One region of the Nostoc sphaeroides genome, then DNA from elsewhere that is predicted to be linked to it. Evidence: predicted binding sites of a transcription regulator. Region 1 holds the regulator's gene; each other region holds the start of a gene.
The links. Region 1 encodes NtcA, which controls nitrogen genes in cyanobacteria. Its sites were predicted from a motif close to TNTGTANNNNNNNNTACANA; they were not measured.
Positions count from the first base shown of each region.

Region 1 (3,167 bases):
CTTGGCGATTGGTTGTTTGCATGGAGAGTGGAAAGAGTTAAAAGTTAGGAGTTAGGAGTTATGAGTTATGAGTTATAAATTTTTAACTCTTAACTCCTCACTCCTAACTCATAACTTTATCGCGTCACATTCCCATAATTTCATATCCTGCATCTACATATAGAATTTGTCCGGTAATACCGCTAGACAAATCACTACATAAGAAAGCGGCAGCGTTACCCACTTCTAGCTGAGTTACGGTGCGTCGTAGGGGAGCTACTTCTTCTACATGATGAATCATATCCAAAATTCCACCCACTGCTGAAGATGCCAAGGTGCGGATGGGGCCTGCGGAGATGGCATTGACGCGGATATTTTGTGGCCCTAGTTCAGCAGCCAAGTAACGTACACTCATTTCTAAGCCAGCTTTGGCAATTCCCATGACATTATAGTTAGGGATTGCCCTAACACCGCCTAAATATGTGAGGGTGACGATACTACCTCCCTCTGTCATCAAAGGTTTAGCTGCACCACTTAACTGCACCAGCGAGTAGGTACTGATTTCTAAGGCGGTGTTGAAGCCAGAACGAGAGGTTTGACTAAAATCTCCAGTCAAATCGTCTTTGCTGGCAAAGGCCAGACAATGGATGAGGATGTCTAGCTTCCCCCACTTTTCGCGGATTGTCTCAAAGGTAGATTTAATCTGGTCTTCATCTTGGACATTACAGGGAAGAAATAAACTGGGGTTGAGAGGTTCTACCAATTCCGCAACTTTTTTCTCCATCTTGCCGCGTTCATCGGGCAGGTAGGTAATACCCAGGTTTGCACCGGCTTTATGCAGCTGTTGGGCGATGCCCCAGGCGATCGAGCGGTTATTGGCAATACCTGTAACAAGAGCATTTTTTCCAGTCAGATTTAGCATATAAATTGTTAATGCGATCGATCATCTAGGAGCATACTAGAATCTGAGGCACGTTTTGTCTTTGTTTTATACAGGATTTGCAAAAATGAATATTGGTAAGAGTGTTTGCTATGACAAAAATCTTGATTTTTCCTAAAGATATTTCCAAAATAACTTTATTTGTTCTTTAAAAAACCCTTTCTAATACTGCTATTGGAAGTACTTATCAACAATTTGTAGCTGAAAGGATCAACAATTATGTATCATTATAAACAAAGAGTTATGAAGAGATTAGTTTGAGTATAGGAAAGTACAGAAAGGTTGACGGTGCTTTATTCATTTTTCGGGTGTATTCTTAGGTAATCAGTTTTTGTTTTTCCGGCATTGGGTAGGGGAAGGGAGATGATCGTGACACAAGATAAAGCCCTAGCAAATGTATTTCGTCAGATGGCGACCGGGGCGTTTCCGCCAGTTGTGGAAACGTTTGAACGCAATAAAACGATCTTTTTTCCTGGCGATCCTGCCGAACGAGTTTATTTTCTTTTGAAAGGTGCTGTTAAACTTTCCAGGGTGTATGAGGCAGGAGAGGAAATAACGGTAGCGCTATTGCGGGAAAATAGTGTTTTTGGTGTATTGTCATTGCTGACAGGAAATAAGTCGGATAGATTTTACCATGCAGTTGCATTTACGCCTGCGGAATTACTGTCAGCACCAATTGAACAAGTGGAGCAAGCGCTCAAGGAAAATCCAGAATTATCAATGTTAATGCTGCGAGGTCTGTCTTCGCGCATTTTACAAACGGAGATGATGATTGAAACTCTCGCTCACCGAGATATGGGTTCTAGGTTGGTAAGTTTTTTGCTAATTCTTTGTCGGGATTTTGGAGTTCCTTGTGCAGATGGGATCACAATTGATCTGAAGTTATCTCATCAAGCGATCGCAGAGGCAATTGGTTCAACTCGTGTTACTGTTACTAGGCTACTAGGGGATTTGCGTGAGAAAAAGATGATTTCTATCCACAAAAAGAAGATTACTGTGCATAAACCTGTTACCTTAAGTAGGCAATTCACATAAAATCAATTGGAGAAAGGGGAATCGGCGCGTGTTCTATTTTAAAAAATGACACTAATAGCTAGAGGTAAATCTAAAATTGAGTAATTTCAGCTATTGCCCATTTCCACTTCTTTCCAGACAATGCTTAAAAGTAGTAGGCTGTATCTGGAAGGATTTCGGTAGCTAAAGATGACCACCGGATACATCCTCATCGCAGCAATTTTGATTCTGGGAGGCGTAATTGCAACCGTGGGCGATCGCATCGGCACACGAGTTGGCAAAGCCCGCCTCTCACTTTTTAACCTTCGTCCGAAAAATACTGCTGTACTGGTAACTATTTTTACGGGCGGTTTGATTTCCGCATCAACTTTAGGAATTTTATTCGCTGCCGACGAAGGCTTGCGAAAGGGAGTCTTTGAATTAGAAGATATTCAAACAGACCTCAGACAGAAGCGGGAACAGCTAAAAACCGCAGAAACTCAGAAAAGTCAGGTAGAGAGCGAGCTAAATCAAGCAAGAATTGCCCAAGCAAAAGCACAACAAGACTTGCAGGTAATTAATCAATATTTGCAGGCGGCGAATGCCAAACAACGCCAAACACAAGCTCAGTTGAACCGCACCATTAGTCAACAAGCTCAAACTCAAACTCAACTCCAACGCACTCAAAGTCAGCTAGAACAGGTTGTACCTCAGTACCAAAAAGCTATAGCTGAATTGCAAAGCGTTTACAATCAGAGAAAGGAGCTACAAGCGGCAGTTGAACTACTGAAGACAGAACGTCAACGACTATACGCTGAAGCTAAAAAAGCTATTGACGAAGCCAAAACAGCGATTGAAAAACGCGATCGCGAACTTGCTAATCGCCAAGAAGCCATAGAAGTGCGCGATCAAAAAATCTCCCAACTCGATCAATTGATTCAAAAGCGTAATGTAGAAGTTGCAGCGCGAGAGCAAGTAATTGCCACACGGGAATCGCGCCTCAAAGAATTGGAAGCACAACAGGAGCAACTAGAGATAAAAGTTGCCAGGTTGGAAAAATATTATCAGTCTTACCGCGACCTGCGTCTGGGTAAGCTGGCTTTAGTTCGCGGTCAAGTTCTATCTGCTGCTGTAATTCGTGTTAACCAACCTGCTGCCGCTCGTCAGGCAGTGATACAACTTTTACAAGAAGCTAATCGCAACGCTAACCTCGAATTAAGTGAACCTGGGGCAAATCCTGCCAATGTAGAGCTAC
Region 1 covers NZ_CP031941.1:3,318,622-3,321,788, reverse strand. The annotation lists gene hisB (imidazoleglycerol-phosphate dehydratase HisB) at 1-22, opposite strand, end outside; gene fabI (enoyl-ACP reductase FabI) at 125-901, opposite strand; gene ntcA (global nitrogen regulator NtcA) at 1,283-1,954, shown strand; gene D1367_RS14635 (DUF3084 domain-containing protein) at 2,123-3,167, shown strand, end outside.

Region 2 (3,167 bases), 840 kb from region 1:
GATCCCAACTCAGAGTCACAGCAACAAAACTCCCCTGCTTTAACGGTTTTGCTAATATATAGTCAACAGACGCTCCAGCATTAACTGTGCGATAATCCCAACCAATGGCAGGTACAGCCGTTGATGGCTGCCATTGACCGCTACTAAATTGCTGATAAGCGCGAAATACATTTAAATGACCCGCTCCCATTTGAGCATCCAAGGGAATTTTTGGATCTTTATAAGCATCAGAATCCAGCCAGCTTTGATTTTTTTTATCAATTAATGTCCGGCTCATTCCCAACAGCAAGCCATCACCGCTATCTTGGATTTTGTCTGCTGAATTCAGCAATACAGCTTTCATTACTTGATAATGGCGAGCATCAATGCTCCAGTGCGGTTGTTTTGTCCGTATCTGTCGGTCAGCAAATTCTTGCAACAGAGCAACACTAGCCGTAACTTGAGGCGCTGCAAAACTAGTACCTGTAACCTTATTCACTTTGCCATCTGGATTGAGCAAGGGAATATTATTCCCAGGAGCAACTAAACTGATAGCAGGACGCCCATCAAGATTAAATTCCCTTCCAGCTAGCCTTCCACTCACTCCTTGGTTAGCGCCCGCCAGATTAGCCACGTCTACTTTATTAAAAACTTTCCCACGGTGGGATGAAAAAGCCACGTTCATTCCGTTAAAATTATCTGTAGGGATGGGAATACCCCCCTTACCCTGGTTGCCTGCGATCGCATACAAAACATCATGAACGCGACTAGACCAGTCAACACATAAAGTTAGTAAAGCATTGCCGTCTAAAGTAGCTTCTGGTCTAGGATCGCGCGTCAGAGGTTCACCAAAACTAAAGTTAATGGCCCGCACATCGCCACCATTTTGTAACGCTATGTGCTGGGCTGATAAGCACTCTTCTGGCTGACCCATATTTTTAGTGGAACCCACCGCAGACGAATACAGTCGCGCTCCCGGAGCAACCCCCGGCAAAGCTTTGTCTTGACTCACCATCATCCCAGCGACATTGTAAGCGTGGGGGTCAACACCGCTATTTGATTTAGCTGGCCCATTGCGTAAGAACACCGCCGCTAAAGATATAGCGCGATTTTTAGACACCGCCTTATCCCACCCAAACATTCCAGGCCGGCCAATTTCCACCTGACCAATAGCAACCTTGCGACCGATTAAATTATAAGGAGCTCGGTGTAGCCTCAGAGCATCAATACCATTAGTTCCTATAGCAGATTCTAAAGCCGAAGCAATTACCGGCGCACTCAAACAAGAAGCACTTAATCCCCAAATTATCCAGGTTAGTTTTTTAGTCATTTGTTATTAGTCAAGAGTTAGGAGTTAGGAGTTAGGAGTTAGGAGTTAGGAGTTAGGAGTTAGGAGTTAGGAGTTAGGAGTTAGGAGTTAGGAGTTAGGAGTTAGGAGTTAGGAGTTATTATTCTCCCTCATCTCCCCACTCCCAAAAAATCCGGGATCAAAATTATGAGTCTTGCTCAATGTTTTGTTACAATGCTTACAGACGAGGACGCTTAAAAATCCACTAGCCATGACCCAAAACCTATCTCAAAAACCCATTGTCATTTCTCCATCTATCCTATCAGCCGATTTTAGTCGTCTGGGTGATGAAATTCGCGCCGTAGACGCGGCTGGAGCGGATTGGATTCATGTTGATGTCATGGACGGTCGTTTTGTACCTAATATTACAATAGGCCCTCTGATTGTGGAGGCGATTCGTCCGGTTACCACCAAGACCCTGGATGTCCACTTGATGATTGTGGAGCCAGAAAAATATGTAGAAGGATTTGCTAAGGCGGGTGCCGATATTATCTCTGTACACTGCGAGCATAATGCTTCCCCACACCTGCACCGCACCTTGGGGCAAATTAAAGAGCTTGGTAAGAAAGCTGGAGTTGTACTTAATCCTGGTAGCCCTCTAGAGCTAATTGAATACGTTCTAGATTTGTGCGATTTAGTACTGATTATGAGCGTCAACCCTGGTTTTGGTGGTCAAAGCTTTATCCCTGGTGTATTACCCAAAATCCGCAAGCTGCGTCAAATGTGTGATGAACGCGGTCTTGACCCTTGGATTGAAGTGGATGGAGGACTCAAGGCAAATAATACCTGGCAAGTTTTGGAAGCGGGAGCTAATGCAATTGTCGCCGGTTCAGCTGTATTTAACGCTAAGGATTATGCTGAGGCTATTACATCAATTCGCAATAGCAAGCGTCCTACGCCAGAATTAGCTAAGGTTTAATTCATTTTTGGATTAATTATTCTCTACAAAAAGTAGGGTGGGCAAATTGTCTACCCTATTTTTATTTACACATAAAAAAACTGGAAGCTATTCAAGTTTTGAACTTCCAGTAGTTGCTATATAAATTGAAAATTTAGAAAGCAGAGATAATCCAGGTTGGGAGGAATAGGATTACAATAGTCGAAAGAGAAGCGTATGACCTACTAGTTCTACTAGCCACGACAACGATTTTACCGTCACTTTTCTGTTTCCGTTCCTGTTATTGGTGTTAAGCGTTTGCTTTATTTAACTAAAGCAACACCAACCACAGGATAGAAAGTTTTATAAGCATTACTCACATCGTCTGCAGTCGATGAAAGCTGTGTAAAATTTGGATTGGGGGAATCCACCTCCCCAAATTCTCTTTGCTGAGACTTCCTCAGAAAAAGAACCACCAGCAGCAACGGTTCTATCGTTGGTCTTGGTATAAGTAAGTCGGCGCAAATAATCATCACTGGTTTGTAGTTGCGGTTTAGCGCTAAAGCGCAACTACGAGCCAAATACAGATATTTTACTTTTCGTTACATAGTTTGGTTTTTCTCGCCGACCTACTTAGGAGTTATTTACTCCATGAAATGCTGACTAGTTTTGTAATCAGTTTGATTTATTTCATAGTCAGAACTAATCATTGATTTTATTTATTAAAATTAACTTGCTTGCCGCTAATCACCTCTATTTTGGTTGAAGTTGTAGTTGTTATTAGTTTACCAATATCATCAGTATATATTTGCCATTTTGGCAGATTTTTAAGAAAAATATCAAATTAATCACTGCTATAGAAAACCTACCATGCTAAGAATTTTAAATTAGCATAGTAGGCTCTCAGACACTCAATCAACTCTAGGGCAGAATCTCTGGATTCCAAATTTTTTTTAATTGACT
Region 2 covers NZ_CP031941.1:2,475,090-2,478,256, forward strand. The annotation lists gene D1367_RS11105 (S8 family serine peptidase) at 1-1,309, opposite strand, end outside; gene rpe (ribulose-phosphate 3-epimerase) at 1,539-2,246, shown strand; gene D1367_RS11120 (HetP family heterocyst commitment protein) at 3,158-3,167, opposite strand, start outside.
Region 2: rpe (ribulose-phosphate 3-epimerase) is a predicted target of NtcA. The motif match lies at 1,493-1,512, and genes of this name have one in related genera.

Region 3 (3,167 bases), 3.2 Mb from region 1:
TGAATCCACACTTTATCATTAATGATATCTACATGCACCACCGAACCATGTACGCGGCGCACTCCATCCCAACCGATATGTAACACTTCGTAGTGGTTTCGCTCCGAGTCAATAACTGGTTCTGTCTCTATTTGACCGTTAGCAGGCTTGTGACTAGCATAATCAAATATCAACTGACGAATAATTTCACGATACCGAGCTAGTTTATCCATCTGATAATCCTTTCTAGTTGCTCCTCAAAGACAATTAGGTTTATTCCTATGCTATTAAGAATTAGGCTGACCAAAGCGTTCGGAAAATATACCTTCATAGACTCGCTTGGGAACTGCTAAATAAAGTTGGCGTTTTGGTTGTAGTTCTTTTAGCACACTGCGATAAGCTTCATACTTTCCTACAGCTTCCTGGAGATCACTTACAGGAGAAGGACTGAGAAAATTTTTGATTTCAACAGCTATTTTTTGATTATCTCTCTCAGCAGCAATGGTAACTCTTTCTGCTCCAATATCTACGTAAAGTTCTCTACCTCTGTATGCGAGGTATAATGGATCGTTGGTTATTGTCCAACCATCTGCTATAAGTGCTTTAATGACTGCGGCATGATAGATATCTCTGGCTGGCATTAATCGAAAGATAGCTCCAAAAACACAGCTTTAATCTAGCAAAACTATTTTACCGAGGCGCGATGTTGCAATGTGGTGGCGAAAGCTTGGATAAAGCCCTTATAAAAAAGCGATCGCTCTTTCCCAACAAAGACAAAAGTGCGATCGCTATATTTTATACTTGTTCTTGAATGACTAAATATCCTGTTCGCTCAACTCGCGTGTGATGTGATCAAATGGTTCATCCACAAAAGCAGTATTAACTACACCTGCTGCTGCTACTTGTTCCTTAATCAGATCCTTGAGAATTTGGATACCGCGAACCGTAGGCCCAATAGGCACTCCTAAAGAATTGTAAGTTTCCCGTAGCCCTTGTAGCACACGCTCATCCAATACATTCGTATTCCCCGCAACCAGCGCATAGGTGGCGTAGCGCAAATAGTAGTCCATATCCCGCAGACAAGCTGCATAACGACGAGTTGTATAAGCATTTCCACCGGGGCGAATCAATTCTGGCAGTTCTTCAAATAACTTTAAACCAGCTTGCTTGACAAGTGCAGCTGCATTAGAGTTGATCGCCGCCGCCGCTTGGACTCGGACTGTACCACTGTCAAAGTAAGACTTCAGGCTATCGATCGCATTCCGGTCAAAATACCGACCAGCTAAGTCATAATTCTTAATTAAACTTGTTACCGCATCGCGCATTCTTTTTTCTCCCAATCCTTGCTATTTATGCTTTGATATTTATTTGGCTGCACTTATCCACCAGTAAACTTTTGTGCTATTTAAATATAGATTTGGCACAAAAACAATTTATCCACTATCTAAGGATTTTATGCCAAAGTTGACCCCTGATGTGATGAACTTTCCAGTTTTGTAGAGATGATCCCTGAAAGGTTAATATAACCTGTAATCCAGATATCTGTAGCACAAGCTACAAAATCTCCTAATGTCTAGTATTTAAGATATTTCTGGTGTGTCACGGCCTGATTGAGATCAGCAGGGTTAGGATGCAATGTAAGATTCTGGTTTACTTTAGGAAATTGGTAGAGAAGGAGTAACAATGACAACACCCCAAGAACTCTTGAAGAGAATTCAAGATGAAAAAATTCAACTGATTGATCTCAAATTCATCGACACAGTAGGGACTTGGCAGCACCTCACACTGTACCAAAACCAAATCGATGAGACTGCGTTCACTGATGGCGTACCTTTTGATGGTTCCAGCATCCGGGGTTGGAAAGCGATCAATGAATCTGACATGACGATGGTACTCGACCCCAACACTGCTTGGATCGACCCATTCATGGAAGTGCCAACACTAAGTATAATTTGTAGTATCAAAGAACCCCGCACGGGTGAATGGTACAATCGTTGCCCACGCGTTATTGCCCAAAAAGCAGTAGATTACCTGGTTTCTACTGGTCTTGGTGACACAGCTTTCTTTGGCCCTGAAGCTGAGTTCTTTATCTTTGACAGTGCTAGATTTGCCCAAACCGCCAACGAAGGCTACTACTTCTTAGATTCTGAAGAAGGTGCTTGGAATTCCGGTAAAGCCGGTACAGAGAACAAACCCAACTTGGGTTACAAACCACGCTTCAAAGAAGGTTACTTCCCAGTCGCACCAACGGATTCTTTTCAAGATATCCGTACAGAGATGCTGTTGGTAATGGCAGAATTAGGTGTACCCATTGAAAAGCATCACCATGAAGTAGCTACTGGTGGTCAGTGCGAACTAGGTTTCAAGTTTGGCAAGTTGATCGAAGCGGCTGACTGGTTGATGATTTACAAATATGTCATCAAGAACGTTGCCAAAAAATACGGTAAAACCGTTACCTTCATGCCAAAACCGATTTTTGGCGATAACGGTTCGGGAATGCACTGTCACCAGTCCATCTGGAGAGACGGCCAACCTCTGTTTGCAGGTGATAAGTATGCTGGTTTGAGCGACATGGCATTGTACTACATTGGTGGTCTTCTCAAACACGCACCAGCGCTGTTGGCAATTACCAACCCCAGCACAAACTCATACAAGCGCTTAGTACCTGGTTATGAAGCACCAGTGAACTTAGCTTACTCCCAAGGCAACCGTTCTGCTTCTATCCGTATTCCTTTATCTGGCACTAACCCCAAAGCCAAGCGTTTAGAATTCCGTTGTCCAGATGCTACTTCTAACCCCTACTTGGCATTTGCTGCAATGCTTTGTGCTGGTATCGATGGCATCAAGAACAAAATTCATCCTGGTGAACCCTTAGATAAGAATATCTATGAACTCTCTCCAGAAGAACTAGCAAAGGTTCCTTCAACTCCAGGTTCTTTAGAACTGGCGTTGCAAGCACTAGAAAAAGATCACGCCTTCTTGACAGAATCAGGCGTGTTCACGGAAGACTTTATCGAAAATTGGATTGACTACAAGCTAGGTAACGAAGTCAAGCAGTTGCAGCTGCGTCCTCATCCCTACGAGTTTTACCTCTATTACGATGCTTAATTAAGTACCGTATCTATCTATCTAATATATAAGTTTAGCCACCCTAGAGTAGAGGGTGGCTTTTTTTCCAGAGTTGTGAG
Region 3 covers NZ_CP031941.1:72,748-75,914, forward strand. The annotation lists gene D1367_RS00410 (XisI protein) at 1-212, opposite strand, end outside; gene D1367_RS00415 (element excision factor XisH family protein) at 267-620, opposite strand; gene apcB (allophycocyanin subunit beta) at 795-1,304, opposite strand; gene glnA (type I glutamate--ammonia ligase) at 1,663-3,087, shown strand.
Region 3: glnA (type I glutamate--ammonia ligase) is a predicted target of NtcA. The motif match lies at 1,521-1,540, and genes of this name have one in related genera.

Region 4 (3,167 bases), 930 kb from region 1:
AAAATCAACCTTAGTGAGATAAAGAATGTACTAAGTGGATGATTGTTGGATAACAGACACTTAGTACTAGTCATTTTGTAGCGATCGCTTAATAAAAATACTCGCTATTAATAATATTAGGACTTACGCAAAAACCCTCTAAAACTCTCATTTCTCCGTGACCTCTGCGCCCTCTGTGGTTCGTTTTCCGTTACCCGTGCGTAAGTCCTAAATATATAAGGCAATACAGTTCAGTTAAGCATTTATTTATTCTCTCAGTGTCCTCTGCGCCTCTGTGGTTCGTTAAAAAACTTGACTCTGCCAAAAGGTTTTAGCCTTAACTGAACAGTATTGTGTTATCCAAGTCAATTTTTTAACGAACCGCCAAGACGCAGAGGACGCAGAGAGAAGAAAGAGAAGGAAAAAATTGCTTAACTGAACTGTATTGATATATAAGGCCACAATATTATATAGCAATACAGTTCAGATAAGACCAAAACACTTGTAGAGACGGCGATTTATCGCGTCTTATAGAGACGGCGATTTAGTAGAAATAGCGCTTAACTGAACGGTATTGTATTATATAGCGGTTCCCATTCAGATGCGGTACAACATTATATCGCAAGGTGTAAGGGCACGGCAGTGCCGTGCCCCTACGGGTGTACCTCACGTAAACGAGAACCGCTATATTTTTGTGCCCCTACATATTTATTCAATTAAAAACCTGCTATGTATGCCTAAATCCTAAGGATAAAGACCTCTATCAGTCAGCGCCTGAGCCACTCTACCAACCCCCAATGTGTAAGCTGCTAACCTTAAAGAAATTTGCCGTACCTCCGACTGGTGAATCACCTTGCGGTAGGCTTGCACCATCAAATGCTCCATTTCGCGGTTGACGCGCTCCTCATCCCAAAATACGTAGGAAAGACCCTGTACCCATTCCAAATAACTGACTACCACACCGCCAGCATTGGCCAAAATATCTGGTAACACTGTCACACCCCGCGCCTCTAATGCCAAGTTAGCCTCAAGAGTAACCGGGCCGTTAGCTGCTTCTGCGACAATTCGCGCCTGTACCTGATTCACGTTTTCTTCAGTGATTTGGTTCTCCAAAGCTGCTGGTATTAAGACATCACAGGGTAAAGTTAATAAATCTGCATTACTAATTGGTACAGATTGCGGGAAACCCACAATACTCTTGCGATTTTCAGCAGCGTAGACTTTCAACTTGGGAATATCAAGACCAACTTCGGAAAATATTCCCCCAGCACCAGTTGAAACAGCAATGATTTTCGCGCCTGCTTCATATAGTAACTCTGCTGCGGCACCGCCAACGTTACCGAAACCCTGAATAGCTACTCGCACTCCTGCCAAGGATTTACCTTGATCTGCTAGCGCCTCACGGACAATAATCATCGTGCCACGTCCGGTTGCCATTTCTCGCCCCAGCGAACCACCAATAGAAAGCGGCTTCCCAGTTACAACCCCTGGTACAGCATGACCAACATTTACAGAGTAAGTGTCCATCATCCAAGCCATCTCACGGGCAGAAGTACCCATATCTGGGGCAGGAATATCTACGGAAGGCCCAATATCTTTAATCAACTCGCTGATATAACGGCGGCTGATTCGCTCTAATTCGCCAACACTGTAGCGTTTGGGATCTATAGCAATGCCACCCTTACCACCACCGTAAGGAATACCTAATAAAGCACATTTCCAGGTCATCAGCATTGCTAGAGCGGATACTTCGCGCAATGTCACAGCCGGATGGAAACGAATTCCCCCTTTGTATGGGCCTAAGACATCAGAGTGCTGTACGCGATGTCCAGCAAGAACCTGTATTTCCCCATCATCTAGCTTCACGGGAATCGAAACCGTAACAACCTTACGCGGATGGCTGAGAATTTCCAGCAAACCCTGATTTAAATTTAACTCTTTAGCTGCCGCTTCTAAGTAGCTACAGGCTTGATCAAATGGGCATATATGCGCTGGAGAAGCAGGTTCTGACAGCAACGAGGATTTTGAAATCATAAATTTTCTCCTAATCACGGTATCTTTACGAACCGGATATCATCTGTAACTAGCTTATCCTTTCTTTGGGGATAATAGGAATATTGTAGTTATTGTTACAGTTTTATTTTTTATATTCTGGTATGGAAAATTATTCAAAAATCACTGTTTGTAGGGGAGTACAGATGTGTATTGGTGTCAACTTAAGCTAAAAGCCTTTTCAAATCTCGTTTCCAGCCAGAGTCGGGAAATGCTCTTCAATTGCGGCTCTGCCGCCTCCCTTTCTGGCGGCAGAGCCACCAGGACGGCATTCCCAGTCTGAGACTGGGAACGAGACAACCAGACAAGTAAGACAATATCTAAAAGCTGGTTCTAGGCTTGCTTTGACGTTAAGTTGACATCAATGACAGCTGTGCGCCCCTTAATCAAAATTTATATATTATGATAAACCCACTAGTTTCTACCTTGCTAACGCGATCGCGGCATTCTGTCCCCCAAAACCAAAACTGCAACATAATACCTGGCGAATTTTACTTAGACGTGCAGATGTAACGATATTTAAATCAAACTCTGGCTGCTGCAATCCTACACAAGGTGGTAATATTTGATGCTTTAATGCCATGAGAGAAAAAGCTACACCTAAAGCTCCAGATGCCCCTAGTGTATGGCCTGTGCTTCCTTTGGTGGAACTAACTGCCACCCCTTGAGGAAACAAACCCTGGATTACCATGCTCTCCATTTGGTCATTTAGCTGGGTAGCTGTGCCATGAGCATGAATATAATCAATATCGCCTGGTGAGAGACAACTACGTTCTAGACATTGTTTGATAGCAGCGATCGCACTTTTCCCTTCAGGTTCTGGTGAGTTACCATGATATGCGTCGTTAGTCAAGCTAAAACCGAGAATTTCACCATACACTTTTGCTTGACGCTGTTTTGCTAACTCTGCTGATTCTAAGACAAACACAGCTGCGCCTTCGCCCAACACTAAGCCTTCCCGGTGCAAATCAAAGGGATAAGCCCCAGTTTTCGCCAAAGCACCCATCTGCTGAAACCCAGCTAAAGTTAGGGGTGTAATCGGCGCTTCCACTGCGCCAGCGATCGCTTGTTGACATTGCCCAGTTTGGATAAGCAAAGCTGCTTGAGCGATCGCCCAAATTCCAGTTGCACAAGCT
Region 4 covers NZ_CP031941.1:4,252,061-4,255,227, reverse strand. The annotation lists gene D1367_RS18925 (Glu/Leu/Phe/Val family dehydrogenase) at 724-2,013, opposite strand; gene D1367_RS18920 (beta-ketoacyl-ACP synthase) at 2,453-3,167, opposite strand, start outside.
Region 4: D1367_RS18925 (Glu/Leu/Phe/Val family dehydrogenase) is a predicted target of NtcA. The motif match lies at 2,096-2,115, and genes of this name have one in related genera.